DNA from 3 places in the Agromyces sp. Y575 genome. Region 1 is predicted to be linked to each of the others. Evidence: predicted binding sites of a transcription regulator. Region 1 holds the regulator's gene; each other region holds the start of a gene.
What was found. The regulator LexA, encoded in region 1, represses DNA repair genes until DNA is damaged. The targets are predictions, from matches to a motif close to TCGAACANNTGTTCGA.

Region 2: the regulator LexA is predicted to act here: its motif matches at 3,475-3,490, upstream of uvrA (excinuclease ABC subunit UvrA).
Region 3: the regulator LexA is predicted to act here: its motif matches at 3,321-3,336, upstream of imuA' (DnaE2-dependent mutagenesis accessory factor ImuA').

What each region holds. Positions count from the first base shown of each region.
Region 1 is NZ_JCAIUI010000003.1:789,750-796,915, forward strand. It holds gene metE (5-methyltetrahydropteroyltriglutamate--homocysteine S-methyltransferase) at 1-848, shown strand, start outside; gene AC1C2U_RS15770 (alpha/beta fold hydrolase) at 988-1,767, shown strand; gene lexA (transcriptional repressor LexA) at 1,815-2,492, opposite strand; gene AC1C2U_RS15780 (LysM peptidoglycan-binding domain-containing protein) at 2,762-3,163, shown strand; gene AC1C2U_RS15785 (histidinol-phosphate transaminase) at 3,249-4,340, shown strand; gene hisB (imidazoleglycerol-phosphate dehydratase HisB) at 4,337-4,951, shown strand; gene hisH (imidazole glycerol phosphate synthase subunit HisH) at 4,948-5,586, shown strand; gene priA (bifunctional 1-(5-phosphoribosyl)-5-((5-phosphoribosylamino)methylideneamino)imidazole-4-carboxamide isomerase/phosphoribosylanthranilate isomerase PriA) at 5,686-6,432, shown strand; gene AC1C2U_RS15805 (SseB family protein) at 6,416-7,166, shown strand, end outside.
Region 2 is NZ_JCAIUI010000001.1:620,913-628,078, forward strand. It holds gene uvrC (excinuclease ABC subunit UvrC) at 1-523, opposite strand, end outside; gene uvrA (excinuclease ABC subunit UvrA) at 528-3,419, opposite strand; gene uvrB (excinuclease ABC subunit UvrB) at 3,585-5,651, opposite strand; gene coaE (dephospho-CoA kinase) at 5,715-6,326, opposite strand; gene rpsA (30S ribosomal protein S1) at 6,445-7,166, opposite strand, start outside.
Region 3 is NZ_JCAIUI010000001.1:330,135-337,300, reverse strand. It holds gene AC1C2U_RS01690 (PAC2 family protein) at 1-591, shown strand, start outside; gene AC1C2U_RS01685 (undecaprenyl-diphosphate phosphatase) at 676-1,503, opposite strand; gene AC1C2U_RS01680 (M20/M25/M40 family metallo-hydrolase) at 1,574-2,899, opposite strand; tRNA gene AC1C2U_RS01675 (tRNA-Leu) at 3,011-3,094, shown strand; gene imuA' (DnaE2-dependent mutagenesis accessory factor ImuA') at 3,347-4,060, shown strand; gene AC1C2U_RS01665 (DNA polymerase Y family protein) at 4,060-5,613, shown strand; gene AC1C2U_RS01660 (error-prone DNA polymerase) at 5,679-7,166, shown strand, end outside.

The DNA.
Region 1 (7,166 bases):
TCGTGCACGGCGAACCCGAGCGCAACGACATGGTGCAGTACTTCGCCGAACTCCTCGACGGGTTCGCGGTCACCAAGCACGGCTGGGTGCAGTCGTACGGCTCGCGCTGCACGCGTCCTTCGATCCTCTGGGGCGACGTCTCGCGGCCAGCGCCGATGACGGTCGATTGGTCCGCGTTCGCCCAGTCGCTGACCGAGCAGCCCATGAAGGGCATGTTGACCGGCCCTGTCACGATCCTCGCCTGGTCGTTCGTGCGTGATGACCAGCCGCTCGGCGCCACGGCGCGACAGGTTGCACTCGCCCTGCGCGACGAGATCTCCGATCTCGAAGCGGCCGGCATCCGGGTCATTCAGGTCGACGAACCCGCACTCCGAGAGCTGCTGCCGCTGAAGCGTGCCGACCAGCCCGCCTACCTCGACTGGTCGGTCGGTGCCTTCCGCCTCGCGACCGGCGGTGCGGACTCCGCGACGCAAGTGCACACGCACCTCTGCTATTCGGAATTCGGCGTCGTGATCGATGCGATCAAGAACCTCGACGCCGACGTCACCTCGATCGAAGCGGCCCGCAGCCGCATGGAGGTCGTCGACGACATCGAGACGAGCGGATTCGATCACGGCATCGGCCCGGGCGTCTACGACATCCACTCGCCGCGCGTGCCGAGCGTCGACGAGGTGCAGGCGCTCCTCGAGCGCGCAGCCGCCGCGATCCCCGCGACCCGGCTCTGGGTCAACCCCGACTGCGGCCTGAAGACGCGCGGCTACGACGAGACCGTCGCATCGCTGCGGCACATCGTCGAGGCGACCCGTGCGGTGCGGGCCGGTCGCGCCGCCTCGATACCCACCGGGTAGCACGGGCGAGCGGATGCCGCGGCTCGCGGCATCCGTTCGGCATCCGTTCGGTCAGCGTGCGGATGGGGCCCGGCCGGCGTACGGCCGACGCTCGGCTGGTGCCGAGGCGACGCACAGCCGCAGCGCGTAGCTTGGTCTCATGCAACTCGCGGTCCACGAATCCGGCGGGGGTTCGCGAACCGCGGTCCTCATCCACGGCATCATGTCCGATTCCCGTGCGTGGCACCGAGTGACTGCCGAACTCGAGGCGCAGGGGTTCCGGGTGCTCGCGGTCGACCTGACGGGTCATGGACGCAGCCCGCGCGCTGTGCACTACTCGCCCGCCGCGTGGGCGAGCGACGTCGTCGAGACGCTCACGCCGATGCTCGACGGCCCGCCCGATCTCGTCATGGGTCACTCGCTCGGCGGACTGGTGGCGAGCCTGGTCGCCGATCGGCTCGCGCCTCGCGCGGCGATCTACATCGACCCGGCCTTCTCCTTCCCGAAGGGCGTGAAGGGGTGGGCGTTCAAGGCATTCTTCGCGATAGCACCGAGGCCGCGCCGGTCGGCCCTGGTGCGCATGAATCCGAAGTGGAGTGCGGTCGACGTCGAGATCGAGCTCGCGACGCTTCGAGACTGGGACAAGCGCACCATCCTCGGTTTCACCGATACGCGACCGCTGGTGCCGCCCGTGCGCCTCGTCGCCCCCACTCTGGTGCTCCTGGCGGAGAAGAGCCTGCTGATCACGGCGAAGATCGCCCGGCAGCTGCGCGGACAGGGCATGACCGTCGCGACCCTGAGCGGCACGGGCCACACGGTGTTCCGTGACGATCACGCGGGGTTCATGGATGCAGTGTTCGACTGGTTCAACGCGTTGACGCCTGCCGCGGTCGGGAGCGCTCTCGCCGCGGCTCGACCCGCGGTTCAGACTGCAGCATAGAGCCGTGCCTCCCCGCCGCTCCGGAACGGACTGGCGGGGTTGCCCAGTCAGACTGCTCGGAGCACCGCGACGATCTTGCCGAGCACTTCGGCATGGTCGCCGACGATGGGCTCGAACGCGCTGTTCCGCGGCAGCAGCCAGGTGTGACCGTCGCGCTGGCGGAACACCTTCACGGTCGCCTCGCCGTCGAGCATCGCCGCGACGATCTCACCATTCTCTGCTGTGCGCTGCGATCGCACCACGACCCAGTCGCCGTCGCAGATCGCGGCGTCGATCATGGAGTCGCCCACGACCTTCAGCATGAACAGCTCGCCTTTGCCGACCAGTTGGCGGGGGAGGGGGAACACCTCGTCGATCTGCTGTTCAGCCGTGATCGGCACGCCCGCGGCGATACGGCCGACCAGCGGCACCATGGCCGCGTCACCGACCGGGGTCGGGTCGGAGGAGGTCACAGCGCGCTCGGTGACACCGGGCAATTGAATGAGCACTTCGAGCGCACGAGGGCGGTTGGGGTCGCGCCGAAGGTACCCGGCGAGCTCGAGCTGGTTCAACTGGTGCGTGACGCTCGAGAGCGAGGAGAGGCCGACGGCGTCACCGATCTCGCGCATGCTCGGCGGGTAGCCGCGACTGGAGACCGAGCGCTGGATCATCTCGAGGATCGAGATCTGCTTGGCGCTCAAGCTCTTTCGGCGGCGTGGCCTGCCGGCCGCCTGCACGTCGTCGATGTCGGTGCTCAACGTCTTCGCCCCTCGTAGCGGCCGCTTCGCGACCGGATGTCGGTGATGTCCGGTCGACTCCCTTCCAGACATTCGAAACTGTATCCGCCTCACGCGCGCGCGGCAAACATTTGTTCGAGTGTGTCGCGGAATCCGTCCGTCGGAATTCCCCGCGTCCGCCCTTGCGTTGTTCGTCATTCGAATGTATGTTCGGAACAGAGTTTCGCATCCGGCCCTCCCGGCCGAGGGTCGGATGCGACTCCTACAGGAGGTGTGACATGAGTGCAGCGATCGCTACGACCGGCTTCCAGCCCCCGAAGGCCCTTCCGCGAGAGGAGGCGGCGTCGGTGGCTTCCGCGCGCACGAGGCTCCGGCTGACGCGACGGGGTCGCATCGTGTTCACGTCGCTCGCCGCACTTCCGCTCGTGGTGTGGGCATTCGTGGCGGTGATCGGCGCGGGCGGCGCCGCGGCCGACGTCGAATCCAGGGGCGTCTCGTTCCAGGCTGCGTCGTTCGAGTACACGACGGTCGGGCAAGGCGATTCGCTCTGGGAGATCGCCGAGTCGATCGACCCCGGGGCCGATGTGCGAGAGATCATCGCTGAGATCATGCGACTCAACGGGCTCGATGACGCGGTGGTCGAACCCGGTCAGCGCCTCGCACTTCCCGCCGCCCCGTGACACGCGAATAGGCGAAGCCTCGGGCTTCCGTCGGTCGATGACGGCTTGGCCGAATGGCCTCGGTGCGCATCGTTAGCATTGAAGGGTGACGAGTCTTGAAGACCTCCCCATCCGCGATGACCTTCGTGGTCGCACCCCGTACGGGGCTCCGCAGCAGTCCGTTCCGGTCGCGCTGAACGTCAACGAGAACACGCATCCGATTCCCGAAGACGTCGCACACGATGTGGTCGCTCGCGTCGCCGCCGCTATTCTCACCCTCAATCGCTATCCCGATCGAGAGTTCACCGAGTTGCGCCATGCACTCGCCGGCTATCTGGGCCACGGCCTCGAGCCGGCGCAGATCTGGGCCGCGAACGGTTCGAACGAAGTGCTCCAGCACATTCTTCAGGCATACGGCGGGCCGGGCCGCACCGTGCTGGGCTTCGCCCCGACCTATTCGATGTACGGCCTGCTGGCCTCCGGCACCGGCACCGAGTGGGTCACCGCCGGTCGCGATGACGAGTTCGAACTCAGCCCCGAAACGGCCGTAGCGGCGCTGCGAGAGCACGATCCCGACATCGTGCTGCTCTGCGCGCCGAACAACCCGACGGGTACGCCGCTCTCACTCGAGACGATCGAGGCGGTCGTCGACGCGGCGCGCGGCATCGTGGTCGTCGATGAGGCCTACTTCGAGTTCGCCGACCCCGGAACTCCGAGTGCGCTCACGCTCCTGCCGGGGCGGTCCCGGCTGCTCGTGTCGCGCACGATGAGCAAGGCGTTCGCATTCGCCGGTGCCCGCGTCGGCTACCTCGCCGGTGATCCGGCCGCCATCGACGCCCTCCGGCTCGTGCGACTGCCGTACCACCTCTCCGCGCTCACCCAGGCGGCCGCCCTCGGCGCCCTGGCGCACGCGGCCGAGATGCTCGCGATGGTCGAAGAGATTCGCAGCCAGCGCGAGCGCATCTCGATCGAGCTCCTTCGACTCGGATTCCACCCGTATCGCAGCGGCTCGAACTTCGTGCTCTTCGGCGGGGTCGAAGACCCGCACGCGGTCTTCGAACAACTGCTCGCGCGCGGCATCCTGATCCGCGAGATCGGTATCCCCGGTCACCTGCGCGTCACGGCCGGCACTGAGGCCGAGACCACCGCCTTCCTCGAGGCGATCGCCGTTTCGGCCCCGAATAGGATCGACTCATGACCGCAACGAGATCGCCGCGCACCGCCCGGGTCCAGCGCGAGACGAGTGAATCGAGCATTGACCTCTCGATCGATCTCGACGGCACCGGCACGAGCGATATCGAGACGAGCGTGCCGTTCTACGACCACCTGCTCACGGCGTTCGCGAAGCACTCGCTCACAGACCTCACCGTGCGGGCACGCGGCGATATCGAGATCGACGTGCACCACACGGTCGAAGACGTCGGCATCGTGCTCGGGCAGGCGATCAAGCAGGCGCTCGGCGACAAGCGCGGCATCTCGCGGTACGGCGACGCCCTCGTGCCGCTCGATGAGGCGCTCGCACAGGCCGTCGTCGACATCTCGGGGCGCCCGTTCCTCGTGCACACCGGAGAGCCGACCGGGTTCGAGTACCACCTCATCGGCGGGCACTTCACCGGGTCGATGGTGCGGCACGTCTTCGAGGCCATCGCGTTCAACGCGGGCCTGACCGTGCACGTCAACGTGCTCGGCGGCCGCGACCCGCATCACATCGCCGAGGCCGAGTTCAAGGCGTTCGCGCGTGCATTCCGTCAAGCGAAGGCGTTCGACCCGCTCGTGTCGGGGGTTCCGTCGACGAAAGGCGCTCTGTGAGCCGCACTCGGCGCGTCGTCCTGCTCGACTACGGCTCGGGCAACGTGCACTCCGCTGCGAAGGCGCTCGAGCGCGCCGGTGCAGAGGTGACCGTCACCGCCGACCGCGCCGCGGCGCTCGAAGCCGACGGACTCGTGGTGCCGGGCGTCGGGGCGTTCAAAGCCGTGGTCGACCAACTTCACGCCGTTCGGGGTGAAGAGATCATCGATCGCCGTCTCGCGGGCGGTCGCCCGGTGCTGGGCATCTGCGTCGGCATGCAGGTGATGTTCGAGCGGGGCGTCGAACGCGGAGTCGACTCCGAGGGGCTCGGCGAGTGGCCGGGCAGCGTCACCGAACTGCCAGCCCCGGTGCTGCCGCACATGGGCTGGAACACGGTCGAACCCGGCGAGGGCTCAGCCCTGTTCGCCGGAATCGAGGACGAGCGCTTCTACTTCGTTCACTCCTTCGCGGCGCAGGAGTGGCTGCTCGACGTGCAGCCACCGTTTCCCCGGCCGGCGCTCACGTGGGCCGAGCACGGAGGTCGCTTCCTCGCAGCCGTCGAGAACGGCCCGTTGTCGGCGACGCAATTCCATCCTGAGAAGTCGTCGGATGCCGGCATCCGCTTGCTCGCCAATTGGCTCGGCACGCTCGCCTGAGCCGCTCGGCCGTCACGTGCACATCGCTTCGACTTGGTCGGACTAGGATGCTGTGACTGTGCCGATTCGCAGGCGCGACCGCGATCTCTAGGACAGTGAATGAGTGAATTCAACAAGACCCTCCGCCTCGTATTGCTTCCGGCCGTCGATGTGGCCGGCGGCAAGGCAGTACGCCTGACTCAGGGTGAGGCCGGCACCGAGACCAGCTACGGCGACCCCGTCGACGCGGCGGTCGATTGGGCCGACCAGGGAGCGGAGTGGATCCACCTCGTCGACCTCGATGCGGCCTTCGGTCGCGGCTCGAACGCGGGCGTGCTGAAGAAGGCCATCCGCCAGGTGCGCGGCGTGAACGTCGAACTCTCCGGCGGCATCCGCGATGACGAGTCGCTCGAGCATGCCCTCGCGATCGGCGCCAAGCGCATCAATCTCGGTACGGCAGCGCTCGAGAACCCCGAGTGGGCGGCGTCCGTGATCGCCCAGTACGGCGAGGCGATCGCTGTCGGGCTCGACGTGCGCGGCACGACGCTCGCCGCGCGCGGTTGGACGCAGGACGGCGGCAACCTCTGGCAGGTCCTGGACCGACTCGAAGAAGCCGGTGCCGCGCGCTACGTCGTCACCGATGTCACGAAAGACGGCACGCTGCAGGGCCCCAACCTCGAGCTGCTGCGCCAGGTTCTCGACCGTACGTCGCGCCCGGTCGTCGCGTCGGGGGGCATCTCGAGCCTCGACGACATCATGGCGCTCCGTGAGCTCGTTCCGCTCGGCCTCGAGGGGGCGATCGTGGGCAAGGCGCTCTACGCCGGTGCCTTCACGTTGGCCGAGGCGCTGGATGTCGCTTCGCAGTGACCCCGGCGCCGAGCCGGGTCGCGGTGAGACGGATGCCGCGGCATCCGTCGACTCGCAGTCCGCTGCCGGTGCCGGTGCTGGTACCGACTCCGCCGGAGTGCCGTGGGCGGGGCGGGCGTTCCAGTCGAACGCGCATGCCGCCGACGACGGCCGGGCACCGGAGGCCCTCGGCGCCGCGCTGGACGGTTTCCGCGCGGGCACGATCGGCCAGGCCGCCGTTGTGGCGGAGTTCGGCCGATCGCGTCTCCTGATCCCGCTCCTCGCCGAACTCGGAACCGGCGGTGCGGAGACGGGGGCTCACGGCCTCGCTGTCGACAAGAGCCAAGAGCTCTCGATCGTCACCGTCGAGGGACCTGACGGGCGCAAGGTGCTGCCGGTGTTCGCCTCGGTGCAGGCGATGTCGCGATGGAACCCCATGGCGCGGCCGGTGCCGGCCGACGGAGTGCGGGTCGCCCTCGCCGCCGCTGACGACGGCACCGATCTCGTCGTGCTCGACCCGGGCTCCGCGACCGAGTTCGTGCTGCGGAGGCCGGCGCTCTGGGCGGTCGCGCAGTCCCAGGACTGGCATCCGCCGTTCGATTCCCGAGAGGTCGAGGCCGCATTCCGTCGTTCGATCGACCGGGAGCTCGCGGTGCTCGGTGTGACCCTCCTCGCCGGCGACCCCGACGCGCGACTCGCCGGTCCCGAGCTCGTGGTGCGCCTGGAGCTCATCGGTGGGCTCAGCCGGGAGGAGC
Region 2 (7,166 bases), on a different contig from region 1:
TTCCACTGGCGATGGCCCGGCGGTAGTCGGAGTCTTTGCACGTGCGGATGGGGAAGAGCTTGAGCAGGATCTCGAGAGTCTCGTTGACGGCCCAGACCTTGGGATACGGGCCGAAGTACCGGGCTCCGCGAATGTTGCGGTTGCGGGTGACCACCGCGCGCGGCGCCTCGTCAGCGAGCGTCACAGCGAGGTACGGGTAGGACTTGTCATCTTTGAACTGCACGTTGAACGGCGGGTCGAACTCGTTGATCCACGTGAACTCGAGCTGCAGCGCCTCGACTTCGTTGGCGACGACCGTCCATTCCACCGAAGCTGCGGTGGTGACCATCCGGCGGGTGCGCTCGTGCAGCGTGTGGAGGGGGGCGAAGTAATTCGACAGTCGCGCGCGCAGGTTCTTCGCCTTGCCGACGTACAACACGCGCCGGTCGGCGTCACGGAACCGATAGACGCCGGGAGATGTGGGGATCTCGCCCGTCTTCGGGCGGTACGGGACGCCCTGCGTGCTCGACAATGCTGTGTTCATCGCCTCAGCTGGCGACCTCGGCTCGCACCGACGCCGCGTCGAGCATCTCGCGCAGGAAGTAGCCGGTGTGACTCTCGGGCATGGCCGCGACCTGTTCTGGTGTGCCGGTCGCCACGATCTGGCCGCCACCCGACCCGCCTTCGGGTCCGAGGTCGATGATCCAGTCGGCCGACTTGATGACATCGAGACTGTGTTCGATCACGATCACAGTGTTGCCCTTATCGACGAGCTTGCCAAGCACCTTGAGCAGCTTCTGCACGTCTTCGAAGTGCAGACCGGTGGTCGGCTCGTCGAGCACGTACACGCTACGGCCGTTGGAACGACGTTGCAGCTCGGTTGCGAGCTTCACGCGCTGCGCCTCGCCGCCGGAGAGCGTCGTGGCGCTCTGTCCGAGCTGCACGTAACCGAGGCCGACATCGACGAGCGTCTTCAGGTAGCGGTGGATCGCCGAGATGGGCTCGAAGAACTCAGCCGCCTCACTGATCGGCATCTCGAGCACTTCGGCGATGTTCTTGCCCTTGTAGTGCACCTGGAGGGTCTCGCGGTTGTACCGCTTGCCACCGCACACCTCGCACGCGACGTAGACGTCGGGCAGGAAGTTCATCTCGATCTTGATCGTGCCGTCACCCGAGCACGCCTCGCAACGGCCGCCCTTGACGTTGAAGCTGAACCGGCCGGGGAGGTAGCCACGGGCCTTCGACTCGGTCGTCTCGGAGAAGAGTGTGCGAATGCGGTCGAAGACACCGGTGTAGGTGGCCGGGTTCGATCGAGGCGTGCGCCCGATCGGTGCCTGGTCGACATGCACCACCTTGTCGAGCTGGTCGAGCCCGGTGACGCGACGGTGCTTGCCCGCGACCTTCCGGGCGCCGTTGAGGCGGTTCGCGAGCACCCGGTACAGGATGTCGTTCACGAGTGACGACTTGCCCGAGCCGCTCACGCCGGTCACGGCGGTGAGGATGCCGAGCGGGAACTCGACGTCGACACCGCGCAGGTTGTTGGCCTCTGCGCCCTGCACGGTGATCGTGCGCTCGGGGTCGACGGGGCGGCGCGTCTCGGGAATCGGAATCGCCTTGCGGCCCGACAGGTAGTCGCCCGTGAGTGAGCGCGTGTTCTTCACGAGATCGGCGTAGCTGCCGGAGTGCACGACAGTGCCGCCGTTCACGCCCGCGCCCGGTCCGATGTCGACGATCCAGTCGGCCGTGCGGATCGTGTCTTCATCGTGTTCGACGACGATGAGGGTATTGCCGAGATCGCGAAGTGCGATCAGTGTGTCGATGAGTCGACGGTTGTCACGCTGGTGGAGGCCGATGCTCGGCTCGTCGAGCACGTAGAGCACGCCGGTGAGACCGGAACCGATCTGCGTCGCCAGACGGATGCGCTGCGCTTCTCCGCCGGAGAGGGTTGCCGCCGCGCGCGAGAGGTCGAGATAGCTGAGCCCGACGCGGATCAGGAAGTCGAGACGCAGCTTGATCTCGCGCAGCACTTGCGCGGCGATGGCCTTCTCGCGATCACTGAGTTCGAGGCGATCCATGAATGCACGGGCGTCGGTGAGACTCAGCAGGCCGACGTCGGCGATGCTCGCGTCGTGGATGAGCACCGACAGCACCTCGGGCTTCAGACGCTTGCCGTCGCAGACCGGGCACGGCACCTCGCGCAGGTACTCCGACCAGCGCGCGCGCTGCACATCGGTCTCGGCCTGCAGGTACTGGCGCTCGATGTAGGGCACGACGCCCTCGAAGCCGGAGGTGTAGCTCATCTCGCGGCCGTAGCGGTTGCGCCACTTCACCTTGACCTCGAAGTTGTCACCACGGAGCACTGCCTGGCGAGCCACCTCGTCGAGCTCCTCCCACGGGGTATCGAGCGAGAACTCGAGATCTCGGGCGAGCCCGCCGAGGAGCTTCTCGTAGTAGTTGTAGAGACTCTTGCCCTGCGAGGTCCATGGAATGATGACCCCCTCGGTAATGCTCAGGCTCGGGTCGCCGAGCAGCAGCGCATCGTCGACCGACATTCGCGTGCCGAGCCCGGAGCACTCTGGGCAGGCACCGAACGGCGCGTTGAACGAGAAGGTGCGCGGTTCGATCTCGGTGAGTTGGATCGGGTGCTGATTGGGGCAGGAGAGCTTCTCGGAGAACGTCGCCCATGCGGCCGGCCCGGTCTCGTCGATGTAATTGATCTGCACGACGCCGTCGGTCAGTCGCAGCGCCGTCTCGAGGGAGTCGGTGAGGCGGCCGAGCATGTCGGGGCTTGCGACGAGCCGGTCGATCACCACCGAGATGTCGTGCTTGACCTGCTTCTTCAGCGTCGGCGGTTCATCGAGTCTGATGACGTCGCCGTCGACGACGGCGCGCGTGTACCCCTGGGCGGCGAGGTCGCGGAAGAGGTCGACGAACTCGCCCTTCTTCTTCGACACGACCGGGCTCACGACCTGGTAGCGGGTGCCCTCAGCCAACTCCATGAGCTGGTCTGCGATCTGCTGCACCGTCTGCCGCTGGATGCGCTCACCGCAGACCGGGCAGTGCGGCACACCGATGCGCGCCCAAAGGAGGCGCATGTAGTCGTAGATCTCGGTGATCGTGCCGACGGTCGAGCGCGGGTTCCGGTTCGTCGACTTCTGGTCGATCGAGACTGCAGGGCTCAGGCCCTCGATGAAGTCGACATCAGGGCGGTCGACCTGCCCCAGGAACTGGCGAGCGTAGGCCGAGAGCGACTCGACGTAACGTCGCTGCCCTTCGGCGAAGATCGTGTCGAACGCGAGCGAGGACTTGCCCGAGCCCGAGAGACCTGTGAACACCACCATCGCATCACGCGGGATCTCGACGTCGACGTTCTGCAGGTTGTGTACGCGGGCACCGCGAACACTCAGGTGCGAATGGGCATCGAGACGTGAAACTGACACCCTTCGAGTTTAGAGAGCACCACCGACACGGATGCCTCGCGCACACGCGCTCTGAGCGAACATACGTTCGAATCGGGGCGAGATCACGGCTCGCTCCGCCTGAGCGCGAACCGGGCGATGGACGCGGCGGCAACGCGCGCGCGCCAGAGAAACAGGGATCGATCTTCAGCCAAGGTGACCGGCTTTCTCCATCTGGCGGAGCTCGCGCTTGAGATCGGAGACCTCGTCACGCAAGCGCGCGGCGAGTTCGAACTTCAATTCGCCGGCCGCGACGAGCATCTGCTCGTTGAGATCGCGAATGAGGTCTTCGAGGTCGTTCGCGCCGGCCGCAGCGATGCCCTCGCGCCGAAGGTTCGGCACCGGCGCCTTCTTCTTCGCATCGCGACCGGCGAGCAGGGCGGCGGTGTCGGCGCCTTCGCGTGCGAGCACCTGGGTGATGTCGGCGATGCGCTTGCGAAGCGGTTGCGGGTCGATGCCGTTGACGCGGTTGTACTCGAGCTGACGATCTCGTCGTCTCGTCGTCTCGTCGATCGCCGACTTCATCGAATCGGTGAGCACATCGGCATACATGTGCACCTCGCCCGAGACGTTTCGTGCGGCGCGACCGATCGTCTGGATGAGTGACGTCGACGACCGCAGGAATCCCTCTTTGTCAGCGTCGAGGATCGCGACGAGGGACACCTCGGGCAGGTCGAGCCCTTCACGAAGAAGGTTGATGCCGACCAGGACGTCGTACACACCCGCCCGGAGTTCGGTCAGCAACTCGACGCGGCGCAGCGTGTCGACATCTGAGTGGAGGTAGCGCACTCGCACCCCAGCCTCGGAGAGGAAGTCGGTGAGCTCTTCGGCCATCTTCTTGGTGAGGGTCGTGACGAGCACGCGCTCGTTTCGCTCAGCGCGAATGCGGATCTCGTCGAGAAGATCATCGATCTGGCCCTTCGACGGCTTCACGATGATCTGCGGATCGACGAGTCCTGTCGGGCGGATGATCTGCTCCACCACGCCGTCGGCGATGCCCATCTCGTAGCGACCGGGTGTGGCCGAGAGATAGACGGTCTGACCGACGCGCGCCTTGAACTCATCCCACTTCAGCGGTCGATTGTCGAGCGCGCTCGGCAGGCGGAACCCGTGCTCGACGAGAGTGCGCTTGCGGGAGGAGTCGCCCTCGTACATCGCGCCGATCTGGGGAACCGTGACGTGCGACTCGTCGATCACCACGAGGAAGTCGTCGGCGAAGTAGTCGAGGAGGCAATGCGGGGCCTCCCCCGCCTGTCGGCCGTCGATGTGCCTCGAGTAGTTCTCGATGCCAGAGCAGAAGCCGATCTGCTCCATCATCTCGAGGTCGAATGTCGTGCGCATGCGCAGCCGCTGCGCTTCGAGCAGCTTGCCCTCGCGCTCGAGCTCGGCGAGCCGCTCTTCGAGTTCGATGCGGATCGTGCCGATCGCCCGCTGCATCACATCGGTGCTCGCCACGTAGTGCGACCCGGGGAACACCGCCACCGAGTCGAGCTTTGCAACTACCTGCCCGGTCAGCGGATGCAAGCTGTACAGCGCTTCGATCTCATCGCCGAACATCTCGATGCGGATCGCCAGTTCTTCGTAGATCGGAATGATCTCGATCGTGTCGCCACGCACTCGGAAATTGCCGCGCGAGAAGTCGACGTCGTTGCGCTGGTACTGCATCGAGACGAACTTGCGGATGAGCCAGTCGCGATCAACCCGTTGCCCGACCTGCAGCGGCATCATGGCACCGAGGTACTCCTCAGGCGTACCGAGGCCGTAGATGCACGAAACCGACGAGACGACCACGACGTCGCGCCGGCTCAGCAATGAGTTCGTGGTGGAGTGCCGGAGCCGTTCGACTTCAGCGTTGACCGACGAGTCCTTCTCGATGAAGGTGTCGGTCTGCGGCACGTACGCCTCGGGCTGGTAGTAGTCGTAGTACGAGACGAAGTACTCGACCGCGTTGTTGGGCATGAGTTCGCGGAACTCGTTGGCCAGTTGCGCGGCCAGCGTCTTGTTGTGTGCGAGCACGAGCGTGGGCCGCTGCACCTGTTCGATGAGCCAGGCGGTGGTCGCCGACTTACCGGTGCCGGTCGCACCCAGCAGCACGACGTCGGTCTCGCCCGCGTTGATGCGACCTGCGAGTTCGGCGATCGCCGCCGGCTGGTCGCCGCTCGGGACGTACTCGCTGATGACCTCGAATGGTCGAACGGATCGTGTGGCCTGCATGCCCTCCAGTCTAGGATCGCCCGCCGACACCACGGCTGGGAGCGTTCTCGGACTGGCAGCGCACTACGCCTGGGCGCGCTCCTCGACGATTCGCCGCCAGAGGGCGTCGGTCTCACTCATCGTGTGCGCGAGCGACCCATCGGTGTCGATCACGACGTCGGCGATCGCGAGCCGCGCGGTGTTGTCGACCTGCGCGTCGACGCGAGCCTCGGCCTGGATCGGTTCGAGACCTCGATCCTTCACGAGCCGTTCCACCTGGGTGCGCCGCGGCGCGTTCGTCACGACGATGAGATCGAAGGGGTGGTCGACGGATGCCTCGACGAGGAGCGGAACGTCGTAGACGACGACCGCATCGGGGTCCTCCCGTTCGGCCTTCGCGAAGAGCTTGGCCGAGAGTTCGCGCACGGCTGGATGAACGATCGCGTTGAGCTTCGCGAGTGCGACCGGGTCGCCGAACACCTGCTCACCGAGTTTCGCCCGATCGAGCGACCCGTCGCGGTGCAGCACGTCGTCGCCGAACTCGGCGACGATCGCTGCCAGTGCGGGCGTGCCCGGCTCCACCACTCGCCGTGCGAGCTGGTCGGCATCGATGTGCACGGCGCCATGCTCGTAGAGCCGACGTGCGACGGTGGACTTTCCTGAGGCGATGCCGCCCGTGAGACCGATCAGATACACGCCACCACTCTAACCGTGCGGCACTCGACGCGACGCCACAAGGAGGCGGGCCGACCGCGCCATGAACGCAGGAAGGCCGGCTCCCGAGGGAACCGGCCTTCCGAATTGCGGGTCGTGACTAGTTGTTGCTCGAGAGCTTCTCGCGCAGCGCCGCGAGCGACGCGTCATCGGCGAGGGTACCCGCGCCGGCGGAGTCGCCCGTGAACGACGGAGCACTCGTGGTGAACGAGTCGTCGGCGGCAGCAGCAATGCTCGCTTGCGCGACCTGCTTCTTGTGCGCCTCCCAACGAGCCTGGGCGGCAGCGTAGTCCTGCTCCCACTTCTCGCGCTGAGTATCGAAGCCCTCGCGCCACTCGTTGGTCTCGGGGTCGAAGCCCTCGGGGTACTTGTAGTTGCCCGCCTCGTCGTACTCGGTGAGCATGCCGTAGAGCGCCGGGTCGAACTCGGTGCTCTCGGGGTCGACGCCCTCGTTCGCCTGCTTCAGCGAGAGCGAGATGCGGCGACGCTCGAGGTCGATGTCGATGACCTTGACGAAGACCTCTTCGCCGACCGACACGACCTGCTCGGCGAGCTCGACGTGCTTGCCCGACAGCTCGGAGATGTGGACGAGGCCCTCGATGCCATCGGCAACGCGAACGAACGCACCGAACGGAACGAGCTTCGTGACCTTACCCGGGGCGACCTGGCCGATCGCGTGGGTACGGGCGAAGACCTGCCACGGGTCTTCCTGCGTCGCCTTGAGCGAGAGCGAGACGCGCTCGCGGTCGAGCTCGACGGAGAGCACCTCGACGGTGACCTCCTGGCCGACCTCGACGACCTCGCTGGCGTGCTCGATGTGCT
Region 3 (7,166 bases), on a different contig from region 1:
GAACCGGCTCGCAGCTGGAAGGGCTTCGCCGCCGAACTCATCGATGCCGCGCTCGCCGCCGATATCGAGGGCATCGTGCTGCTCGGTGCGATGCTCGCCGACGCGCCGCACACCCGGCCGCTGTCGATCTTCGCCTCGAGTGAGAACCCCGAAGTGCGGTCTGCACTCGGCGTCGAGCGTTCGAACTACGAGGGCCCGGTCGGCATCCTCAGTGTCATCGCCGATCAGGCCGAGCATGCGGGCATTCCCACGGTGTCGCTCTGGGCGTCGGTGCCGCACTACGTGCACAACGCGCCGTCGCCGAAGGCGGTGCTCGCCCTGCTCGGCAAGTTGGAGGAGCTCACGGGACTCTCCATCCCCCGCGGCAGTCTCGAGATCGATGCCGCAGCGTGGGAGGCCGGGGTCGACGCGCTCGCCGCCGACGACGACGAGATGGCCGGCTACATCACCCAGCTCGAGCAGGCGCGCGACGCCGTCGATGCCCCCGAGGCGAGCGGCGAGGCGATCGCCCAGGAGTTCGAGCGGTACCTTCGCCGTCGTGGCGACGGCCCCGAGGGGCGCGCCGACGGTCGTGGCGACGGCCCCCGCTGACGGCCATGTCGAGGTTCGCTCCCTGAGCCCGTCGAAGGGCGCTTGCAGCCCTCCGTGGTCCGCTTCGACGAGCTCAGCGAACCATTACGCGGTGAGTGCGCCCGTGCCGAGCAGCACGAAGAGCGTGATGCCGAGCAGCACCCGGTAGATCACGAACGGCAGGAAGCTGCGCTTCGAGATGTAGCTCATGAAGAACGCGATCACGAGGATTCCGACGACGAACGCGACGAGCGTCGCCGCCGCGGTCTCGATGGGCCCGTACACCGTGGGCTCGCCCAGGCTCTTCACCAGCTGGAAGACGCCGCTGCCGAACACCGCGGGGATCGCGAGGAGGAACGCATAGCGTGCGGCGGCCGCGCGCTCGTAGCCGAGGAAGAGCCCCATGGTGATGGTGCCGCCGGAGCGTGAGACCCCGGGGATGAGTGCCAGCGCCTGCGCGAGACCGAAGTAGATGCCGTGCGGCACGGTCAGATCGTCGAGCCCCCGCCGTTTCGCGCCCGCCCAGTCGGCGAGGCCGAGGATGAGCCCGAAGACGACGAGCATCGTGGCGACGATCCAGAGCGAGCGCAGGCTCGTCTCGATCTCGTCTTGGAAGAGGATGCCGAGCACGACGATCGGCACCGAGCCGACGATGATGAGCCAGCCCATGCGCGCATCCGGATCATTGCGCGGGACCCTTCCCGTGAACGAACCGAACCAGTGCGAGACGATTCGCACGATGTCACGCCAGAAGAAGACCACGACCGCGGTCTCGGTGCCGAGCTGCGTGATGGCGGTGAACGCCGCACCCGGGTCTTGGGCCCCTGGCAGGAATTCCCCCAGGATGCGCAGGTGCGCGCTCGAGGAGATCGGGAGGAACTCGGTGAGCCCCTGCACGAGGCCGAGGATGAGCGCTTCGATCACGTGGTGCATCCGCCTTCCGCCTCCGCGGAAGTCGGAGGACTGCGCTGGTCAGGGGCGTGCTGATCAGGGACTGGTTCGGTCAGTAGTCGAGGAGGAGGTCTCGCAGGACCTGCCTCCCGAAGACTAATGCGTCGAGCGGCACCCGCTCGTCAACCCCGTGGAACATCGCCGGGAAGTCCAAGCCTTCTGGCAGCTTCAGCGGCGCGAAGCCGTATCCGGCGATTCCCAGCCGACTGAGCGCCTTGTTGTCGGTGCCGCCCGAGAGCAGGTACGGGAAGACCGGCACGCCGGGGTCATGCACACCGAGGGAGCGCTTCACGGCATCGACCAGAGCGCCGGATGTCGCGGCCTCGAGCCCGACGTCGCGGTGCACGATCTCGATGTCGACCTCGTTGCCGATGAGCGCCTGCACTTCGGCCAGCACCGCGTCTTCTTCGCCCGGCAGCGTGCGGATGTCGATGAGCGCCTCGGCGCGGTCGGGGATGACGTTGTGCTTGTATCCCGCGGTCAGGAGCGTGGGATTGCTCGTGGTACGCAGGGTCGCGGTGATGAACCCCGACGCAGAACCCGTGGCGAGGGCGAGTTCGTCGGGTGACACTTGCTCGGGGTCGACACCCAGCACTCCCGCGATCTCGGCGAGCAGCTCGCGAGTGGTGTCGGTGAGCCGGATCGGCCATTCAGTACGGCCGAGGGTCGCCACCGCCTCGGCGAGCTTCGTGACGGCGTTGTCGCGGATGAGCCTCGAGCCGTGAGCGGCGGTCCCGCGCGCGACGAGTCGGATCCAGAGCAGCGACTTCTCCCCGGTCTGCAGGAGATACGCACGCTGCCCGCCGACGGTGATCGAATACCCGCCGACCTCGCTGATCGCCTCGGTGGCTCCCGCGAAGAGTTCCGGATGGTGGTCGACGAGCCATCGGGAGCCGAGGCTGCCGCCCGACTCCTCGTCGGCGAAGAACGCCACGACGAGGTCGCGTGCCGGCTGAGAGCCCGAGCCGATGATGTCGCCGAGGGCGGTCAACATCATCGCGTCCATGTCTTTCATGTCGACCGCACCGCGACCCCAGAGCATGCCGTCGCGCACCTCACCGGCGAACGGGTCGACGCTCCAATTGCGGGCATCTGCCGGCACGACATCGAGGTGTCCGTGCACGACGAGGGCCGGCTTCGCGGAGTCCCGCCCAGGAACACGTACGACGACGCTCGTGCGTCTCGGCTCGGACTCGAAGAGCTGCGGTGCGAGCCCGAGCGCGGCCAGCCGCGCCTCGACGTACTCGGCAGCCTCGCGCTCGCCGTTCGCCTTGCCCTCGCCGTAGTTGGAGGTGTCGAAGCGGATCAGCTCCTGTGCGACGATCGCCGTCTCATCGAGTTCTGGAACGAGGTCGGAATCGGTGGATGACAGGGCCATGCCATCACGCTAGCCGGGGCATCCTGCAATGGCCAACGTGTCGGAAGCGCCCCGGAAATCGTGCTAATGTCTTCTCTCGGGCCACCGAGGAATCGGAAGGGCCTGACACGAGCGCGGGTGGCGGAAATGGCAGACGCGCTAGCTTGAGGTGCTAGTGCCCTAACGGGCGTGGGGGTTCAAGTCCCCCCTCGCGCACGCTTGTGTCGAGAAGGCCGGATCATTGCGATCCGGCCTTCTTGCGTTTCCGGACGTTGCGTTTCCGGACGTTGCGCTGTGATCCGCGCATCTCCCCCGCACATCGTGTTCTCGTGTGCCGAGAGACGCCTCATCGCACGACATCCGACGACCGCGCCTCACTCATCCGATGTCTGTCGCGACAAATCGGATGTTCCGGACAGTCGGCACTGCCGACTTGCTCTATTCGAACATGTGTTCGAAACTGTGTAAATGACCATGACCGCTCCCCTCGCCCCGGCCGAAGTGCCCTCGCGCGTCGAGGAGCTGCAGGCCCGCATCCGCGGGATGCAGGCCACGCGGCTCGACTCCAAGACGGTGCCGACACATCCGGCCCTCGAACAGGTGCTGCCGGGCGGCAGCCTTCGCGAGGGCACGGTCGTCACCGTCGAAGGCTCGACGACCCTGCTCATGGCCCTCCTCGCCGGCCCGTCGGCGAGCGGGCGCTGGGTCGCCGTCGCAGGCATGCCGGAGTTCGGCATCGAGGCGGCCGCACGGTTCGGCATCGACCTCGAGCGGCTCGTGCTCGTGCCCGACCCCGGACGGCAGTGGCTCACCGTGATCGCCGCGCTCGCCGATGTGATCCCCGTGGTCGCCGTGCGACCGGCCGGTCGGGTCACCCCAGCTGAGACGTCACGACTGACGGCGCGGCTCAGGCAGCGCGGCACCGTGCTGCTCGTCGCGGGCGAATGGCCGGGCAGTGATGCGAGCCTCGGCGTCGAGGCGAGCGAGTGGCACGGTCTCGAGCTGGGTCACGGGCATCTCAGCGATCGCGACGTCGTCGTCGCTGCGGGCGGGCGTGGGGAGTTCGGGCGGCGTCCTCGCTCCCGTCTCCGGCTGCCGGGTCGTTCGCTCGAGTTCCGGGCCGCCTCGGAAGCGACTCCCGATCCGGTGCGTCTCGACGAATATGTGCGGCGGGCCGTCTGATGGTCATCGACCCCGGCCGCACGATCGTGCTCTGGTGTGCCGACTGGCCCGTGTTCGCGGCCTGTCGCGAACACGGGATCGACCCGGCCTCCCCCATCGCCCTCACCGAGGGAGGGCAGGTCTTCGCCTGCTCGGCGGCCGCCCGCAGCGACGGTGTCGTTCGCGGATTGAAGATTCGCGAGGCCCAGTACCGCTCCCCCGCGCTCACGCTGCTCGACTACGACGCCTCGCTCGACGTGCGGGTCTTCGAACCGGTCGTGCGACGTGTCGAAGAGACGGTGCCGGGTGTGCAGCTCATCCGCCCGGGCACGCTCGCAATGAGGGCCCGCGGCGCGGCCCGCTACTACGGCGGTGAGGATGCCGCGGCGCAGGCGCTCCTCGACACCGTCGCAGCGCTCGGGGTGCCCGGCGCCCGGGTCGGTGTCGCCGACGGCCCCTTCGCGGCCGAGCAGGCTGCGCGGGCGACCGGCGAATCCCCCGTGGGCATCGTCGCGCCCGGGACATCCGCTGCGTTCATTTCTCCGCTGCCCGTGAGCCTCGTCGTCGATGCCCGCACGTCGACCCTGCTCAACCGGCTCGGCGTTCGCACCCTCGGCGAGTTCGCAGCGCTGCCCGAGGCCGATGTGCGGCGTCGCTTCGGCGCGGCGGGCGCGTTCGCACACGACCGGGCGTCGGGGCGCGAGCAGGCCAGGGTGCTCGCACGCACACCGCCGCCCGAGTTCGAGGTGGCGCAGGAGTTCGAGCCGCCGCTCGATCGCATCGACCAGCTCGCCTTCGCCTTTCGGGTGCATGCCTCCGAGTTCATCGAACGAATGCGGGCGAAGCGACTCGTGTGCACCGGTATCCGCGTCGAGATCGACGACGAAGGCGGCGGGCACTCGAGCCGAAGCTGGTTGCACCCACGCTGGTTCACACCCGCCGACGTCGTCGACCGGGTGCGCTGGCAGTTGCAGGGCGCGGGCACCGCCGACAGCGGGCTCGCCTCGCCCATCGTGCGGCTGCGCGTCGTGCCCGAACGCATCGACTCGACCGGCAACCACGAAGAGGGGCTCTGGGGCGGCGGACCCGACGAGCGCGTGCACCATGGGCTCACCCGGGTACAGAGCATGCTCGGCCACGATGCGGTCGTGACCGCGTCGGTCGGTGGTGGCCGCATGCTCGCCGACCGGCAGGTGCTCGTGCCGTGGGGCGACCGGGTTCCCGAGCGCACGGGCGAGCAGACGGCGGCGCCGTGGCCCGGCAGCCTGCCCGCTCTCGCGCCCGCAAGCGTCTTCCGTGAGCGGCTGCCGATCGGGCTGCTCGACGCCAGCGGCTCCCCGGTCACGATCGACGCCCGTGGGGCGATCTCGGCGAACCCCGAACGCTTCGCGCTCGCCGGCGGCGATGCCGCCCCTGTGCGGGCCTGGGCGGGGCCCTGGCCGGTCGTCGAGCGCTGGTGGGACGCCGAGCACGCCAAACGTGTGCACCGCTTCCAGATCGTCGACGATGACGGGTGTGCGTGGCTTCTCGTGCGCGACGACGAGGGCTGGTGGGCCGAGGCGAGGTACGACTGATGAGGTGGAACTGGCTGAACTGATCGTGTGGAACGACTGGCTGTGCTGATGGGTGGTGGTCGCTGATGGGGTGGAACAACCCCGGCATCCCGTGGTCGGAGCTCGAGCGCAAGCTCTCCGATGCGCGTCGGCCGGGTGCGCCCAAGCTCATCGGCGACGGCGGCGACAGTCCGGCGTGGAGCCGCAAGCGGCATCCGTATCGCCCGGCAACCGACCTCGAGGCACCGGCCGGGCCGATCGTGCCCTACGCCGAGCTGCACGCGCACTCGAACTTCAGCTTCCTCGACGGCGCCTCCTCCCCCGAGCAACTGGTCGAAGAGGCGCAGCGGCTCGGGCTCACGGGGCTCGCCATCACCGACCACGACGGCTTCTACGGCATCGTGCACTTCGCCGAGGCCGCCGAGAGCTTCCCCGAGCTGCAGACGGTCTTCGGCGCCGAACTCTCGCTCGGCCTGCAAGGCCCGCAGAACGGCTTCGCCGACCCCGAGGGCGAACATCTGCTCGTGCTCGCCCGGCGTGAGGCGGGCTATCACCGGCTCGCCGGCGCGATCACCGCCGGTCAGCTCGCCGGCGGCGAGAAGGGGCGACCGGTGTACTCCATCGAAGAGCTCGCCGAGCGAGCAGACGGTGAGTGGGTCGTGCCGACCGGATGCCGCAAGGGCGCGGTACGTCGTGCGCTCGCCGAGGGCGGGGCGGATGCCGCGGCGCGCGAGCTCGATCGCCTGACCGCGCTCTTCGGCCACGAGAACGTCGTGGTCGAGCTCTTCGACCACGGGCATCCGTTCGATCAGACGGCGAACGACGCCCTCGCCGGACTCGCCGAGCGCGCCGGGTTGCCGCTGCTCGCCACGAACGCCGTGCACTACGCGACACCGCCCGAGCATCGTCTCGCAGCCGCCCTCGCGGCGGTGCGGGCACGCCGCAGCCTCGACGAACTGGACGGATGGCTGCCGGCATCCGACCAGCTGCATCTGCGCAGCGGCGCCGAGATGGCCGAGCGGTTCGCCCGCTACCCCGGAGCGGTCGCCCGCTCGGTGACGCTCGCCGAAGAGCTCGGATTCACTCTGCGCAGTGCCCGTCCGAAGCTGCCGAAGCAAGAGGTGCCAGAGGGGCACACGCCGATGAGCTGGCTGCGGGTGCTCGTCTGGCAGGGCGCAGAACAGCTCTATCCCGGTGTGCCGACGCATGTGCGCGAGCGGCTCGAGCGCGAGCTCGACGTCATCGAGCTGAAAGACTTCTCCGGCTACTTCCTCATCGTGCACGACATCGTCGCCGAGGCGCGGCGGCGCGGCATCCTCTGCCAGGGGCGCGGATCGGCGGCGAACTCGGCGGTCTGCTACGCACTACGCATCACCGCGGTCGATTCGATCGGGTACGGGTTGCCGTTCGAGCGCTTCCTCTCCGCGCTCCGCGACGAAGAGCCCGACATCGACGTCGACTTCGACTCCGACCGACGTGAAGAGATCATCCAGTACGTCTACGACAAGTACGGCAGGCAGAACGCGGCGCAGGTCGCCAACGTCATCAGCTATCGGCCGAAGGTCGCGGTGCGT